2 regions of the Streptomyces sp. AM 2-1-1 genome follow, and region 1 is predicted to be linked to the other one. Evidence: riboswitches for the same ligand, from Rfam matches in the RefSeq annotation. Region 1 holds a riboswitch; the other holds the start of a gene.
The links. A riboswitch is a leader RNA that binds a small molecule or an ion and turns the genes downstream of it on or off. The one in region 1 is predicted to bind S-adenosylmethionine.
Positions count from the first base shown of each region.

Region 2: it holds a riboswitch for S-adenosylmethionine, as region 1 does, so the genes downstream of both, PZB77_RS23535 (aminotransferase class V-fold PLP-dependent enzyme) here and thrC (threonine synthase) in region 1, are expected to answer to the same signal.

Region 1 is NZ_CP119147.1:4,019,304-4,021,692, reverse strand. Features, by position in the region: gene thrC (threonine synthase) at 1-1,261, opposite strand, end outside; SAM riboswitch class I at 1,280-1,407, opposite strand; gene PZB77_RS17525 (glucosyl-3-phosphoglycerate synthase) at 1,561-2,389, shown strand, end outside.
Region 2 is NZ_CP119147.1:5,388,813-5,391,201, forward strand. Features, by position in the region: gene trpD (anthranilate phosphoribosyltransferase) at 1-1,047, shown strand, start outside; SAM riboswitch class IV at 1,127-1,244, shown strand; gene PZB77_RS23535 (aminotransferase class V-fold PLP-dependent enzyme) at 1,418-2,389, shown strand, end outside.

The sequences.
Region 1 (2,389 bases):
CGTCCAGGCTCGGGCGGATCGTCGCCGTGAGACCGGTCGTCGGGGAGACCGCGTCCAGGGTCTTGAGGCCGTCGCCGGTGTTGAGGACGACGGTGGTCAGCGCCGGGTCGAGCAGACCGGCCTCGATCAGCTTGCGCGTCACGCCGACGGTCACGCCGCCCGCGGTCTCCGCGAAGATGCCCTCGGTGCGGGCGAGCAGCTTGATCGCGTCCACGATCTGCTCGTCGTCGACGTCCTCCACCGCTCCGCCGGTGCGGCGGGCGATGTCCAGGACGTACGGGCCGTCGGCCGGGTTGCCGATCGCGAGCGACTTGGCGATCGTGTGCGGCTTCTGCGGACGGACCACGTCGTGACCGGCCTTGAAGGCGGTGGAGACCGGGGAGCACCCCTCGGCCTGGGCACCGAAGATCTTGTAGGGCTTCTCCTCGACGAGGCCGAGCTTGATCAGCTCCTGCAGCCCCTTGTCGATCTTGGTGAGCTGGGAGCCGGACGCGATCGGGATGACCAGCTGGTCGGGGAGCTGCCAGCCGAGCTGCTCGCAGATCTCGTACGCGAGCGTCTTCGAGCCCTCGCCGTAGTACGGGCGGAGGTTGACGTTGACGAAGCCCCAGCCCTCGCCGAGCGGGTCGCCGATCAGCTCGGAGCAGAAGCGGTTGACGTCGTCGTAGTTGCCGTCGATGCCGACGAGCTCGCCGCCGTAGACCGCGGCCATGACGACCTTGCCCTCTTCCAGGTCGTGCGGGATGAACACGCAGGAGCGGAAGCCGGCCCGCGCGGCGGCGGCACCGACCGCGCCGGCGAGGTTGCCGGTGGAGGAGCAGGAGAGGGTGGTGAAGCCGAATGCGCGGGCGGCTTCGACGGCGATCGCGACGACGCGGTCCTTGAAGGAGTGCGTCGGGTTGCCGGAGTCGTCCTTGACGTACAGGGCGCCGGTGACGCCCAGCTCACGGGCGAGGTTCTCGGCCTTGACCAGCTTGGTGAAGCCGGGGTTGATGTTGGGCTTGTCGGCGACGTCGGCGGGGACCGGCAGCAGCGGCGCGTAGCGCCAGATGTTGTCCGGTCCGGCCTCGATGCGCTTCTTCAGCTCGTCCGGGGAGCCGCTCGGCAGGTCGTAGGCCACTTCGAGCGGCCCGAAACACGACGCGCAGGCGAAGATCGGCCCGAGTGCGAAGCGTTCACCGCACTCGCGGCAGGAGAGTGCCGTGGCGGGACCGAGGTCCACAGAGGTTCCGGAAGAAGCTGCGACGGTCTGAACAGCCATGATGGCGGAGGCCCTTTCTCCTCATCTTCCTCGCGACGCGTTTCGCCGCAAGACGGAATTGGCACCTTCCCCACCGTGGCCTCGCGGCCGGCGGGAGGGTTGCCGGGACTTCAACGGGCCGTTCCCTCAGTCCCTCTGGATGAGCGCTATGGCACTGGACCGTGCGGTCCAGGCGTTTGTCCGCCCCCCGACCCCGAGATGCGAAGGCGGCGAGCGTTGTTCAAGACTGTAACCGAAGCACCCGACGGGTGAGGCAGTCGTCCGACCCGCGAGATGGATCACATACAGGGAGTTCGCCCGTGCTGGAAGAGGTCGACAGCTGGTTGAGCAGTCGTTCCTGGGGTGCCGGTGACCGCCCTCTGGAACGGCTCCTGGCCGCCCGCGCCCGGGACCCCCGCCGCTCCTCCGTGAGCGTCGTGCTCCCCGCGCTGAACGAGCAGGAGACGGTCGGCGACATCGTGCGCACCATCCGCCGCGAGCTGATGGAGAAGGTGCCGCTCGTCGACGAACTCGTGGTCATCGACTCCGGTTCCACCGACGCCACCTCCGCGGTGGCCCGCGCGGCCGGAGCCCGGGTGGTGCACCGCGACGCGATCCTCCCCCGCATACCGGCCCTGCCCGGCAAGGGCGAGGTCCTGTGGCGGTCGCTCTTCGTGACCAGTGGCGAGATCGTCTGCTTCGTCGACGCGGACCTCAAGGACTTCTCCGCCGACTTCGTCTCCGGCATCGTCGGCCCGCTGCTCACCGACCCGGACGTCCACTTCGTCAAGGCGATGTACGACCGGCCGCTGGAGACGGCGGACGGCCAGGTCCCCGCCGGAACCCCCGCCCAGGGCGGCCGCGTCACCGAACTGGTCGCGCGCCCCCTGCTCAATCTGCACTGGCCGAAACTGGCCGGCTTCGTCCAGCCGCTGGGCGGCGAGTACGCGGTCCGCCGCCCCCTCCTGGAGCAGCTGCCCTTCCCCGTCGGGTACGGCGTCGAGCTGGGTCTCCTCGTGGACGCGCTGCACACCGTGGGGCTCGACGCGCTGGCCCAGGTGGACGTCGGGGTCCGCCGCCACCGCCACCAGGACGGGCAGGCGCTCGGGCGGATGGCCGCCACGATCTACCGGACCGCGCAGCTACGGC
Region 2 (2,389 bases), 1.4 Mb from region 1:
AACGGCGGCGACGGCGCGGCGGACCGTTCCTGGTCCGGCGTGCTGACTCCCCTCCTGCGCGGCGAGGACCTCGGGGCGGACGACACCGCATGGGCCATGGACCGGATCATGAGCGGGGACGCCACCGACGCGCAGATCGCCGGCTTCGCCGTCGCGCTGCGCGCCAAGGGCGAGACGGTCGCCGAGGTCGGCGGCCTGGTCCGCGCGATGTACGCGCACGCCCGCACCATCGAGGTGCCCGGCCCTTCGGTCGACATCGTCGGCACCGGCGGCGACCTCGCGAAGACCGTCAACATCTCCACCATGTCCGCGATCGTGATCGCCGGCACGGGTGCCAAGGTCGTCAAGCACGGCAACCGGTCCGCCTCCTCGGCGAGCGGCGCGTCGGACGTCCTGGAGAAGCTCGGCGTCAACCTGGAGCTGACCCCGCAGCGGGTCGCCGAGGTGGCGGCCGAGGCGGGCATCACCTTCTGCTTCGCGGTGAAGTTCCACCCGGCGCTGCGGTACGCGGCCAAGGCCCGCAGGGAACTGGGCACCCAGACCACCTTCAACATCCTCGGCCCGCTCACCAACCCGGCCCACGTCCGCGCCCAGGCCGTCGGGGTCGCCGACCTCCGGATGGCCCCCATCGTGGCCGGCGTCCTCGCCGAGCGCGGCAACTCCGCCCTCGTCTTCCGCGGCGACGACGGGCTCGACGAACTGACGACCACGGCGACCTCCCGGGTCTGGGTGGTCCGCGACGGCGAGGTCCGCGAAGAGGGCTTCGACCCGCGCCACGTGGGGCTGGAGCTGGTGCCGGTCGAGGCGCTGCGCGGCGGCGACCCCTCGTACAACGCCGACGTCGCCCGCCGGGTGCTGGACGGTGAGAAGGGCGCCGTGCGCGACGCCGTCCTGCTGAACTCGGCAGCCGCGCTGGTGGCGCTGGAACCGGGCGGGGGCACGCTCACCGAACAGATCGGCGCCAAGATGGCCGCCGCGGCCGAGTCCGTCGACTCCGGCTCCGCGCACCGCGCACTGGAGCGCTGGGTGGCGGCGAGCAACGCCTGACCCGTGTGGACGCGGGGGCACCGTCCGTATCGCGGACCATGCCCTTGCGTCCACCGGCACGTGTGGCAAGATGCTGGCAGGTCATGAGTGACAGCGACTACGGCCCCGGCCCGCTGTCCGGCAACCCTCCGTCCGTGGCGGGGTGCCCCGGGTGAAGACCAGGCCGTAGGCAGCGAGGTCTGCGGCAAGCGCGGGCCCCTCGGCATCCTTGAATGCCAGCCTCCGGGGTCCTGGTCCCCAGGGAGCCTCTTGTGAGCAAGCGAATGCGATAGGGCACACCGCCCTTCTCCGCACCCTTCCATCTCTTCGCACCGTGCTGCCGCGTACCCGCCGGCACGGTGGATTCGCCTGCGTCCTCCGGGAGTTCGCCATGTCCTCTTCTTCTGCTGCCCTCGACACCGCCGGTCCCGCCGCCGCACCGGAAGCGGAGAGCGCCCCGCTGCCGGTGCTCGGCAAGGACGTCACCGTCCCCCTCGTCACCGGCGGCGAAGTCACCTACGCGGCCCTGGACTACGCGGCCAGCGCCCCCGCCCTCCAGCGGGTCTGGGACGACGTCGCGGCCTACGCGCCGTACTACGGCAGCGTGCACCGCGGCGCCGGTTACCTCTCGCAGCTCTCCACCGACCTCTTCGAGAACAGCCGCGTCACCGTCGCCGAGTTCCTCGGCTGCCGCGCCGACGACCAGGTGATCTTCACCCGCTCCACCACCGACTCCCTCAACCTGCTCGCCTCGGTACTCCCGGCCGGCTGCCAGGTGTTCGTCTACGAGACCGAGCACCACGCTTCGCTGCTTCCCTGGCGCGACTCCCGCGTCACCTACCTCAACGCGCCGCGCACCCCGCGGCAGGCCGTCGAGACCCTGGAGCGCGCGCTCGCCGACCGCGACCCCCACGGCCCGGCCCTCGTCTGCGTCACCGGCGCCTCCAACGTCACCGGCGAGCTGTGGCCGGTCAGGGAACTGGCCGCCGCCGCCCACGCGCACGGTGCCCGCATCGTGGTGGACGCCGCCCAGCTCGCCCCGCACCACCCGGTGGACATCGCGGAACTGGACGTCGACTGGGTCGCCTTCTCCGGCCACAAGCTCTACGCCCCCTTCGGCTCCGGCGTCCTCGCCGGCCGCGCCGACTGGCTCCAGGACTCCGAGCCCTACCTGGCCGGCGGCGGCGCGTCGAAGAAGGTCGCCCGGCGCGCCGACGGCGGCGTGGACGTCGAGTGGCACACCACCGCCGCCCGCCACGAGGCCGGTTCGCCCAACGTCATCGGCGTCTACTCCATCGCCTCCGCCTGCAAGGCCCTGACCGAGGCCGGCTTCGACAAGCTGGTCGCCCGGGAGCAGCGGCTC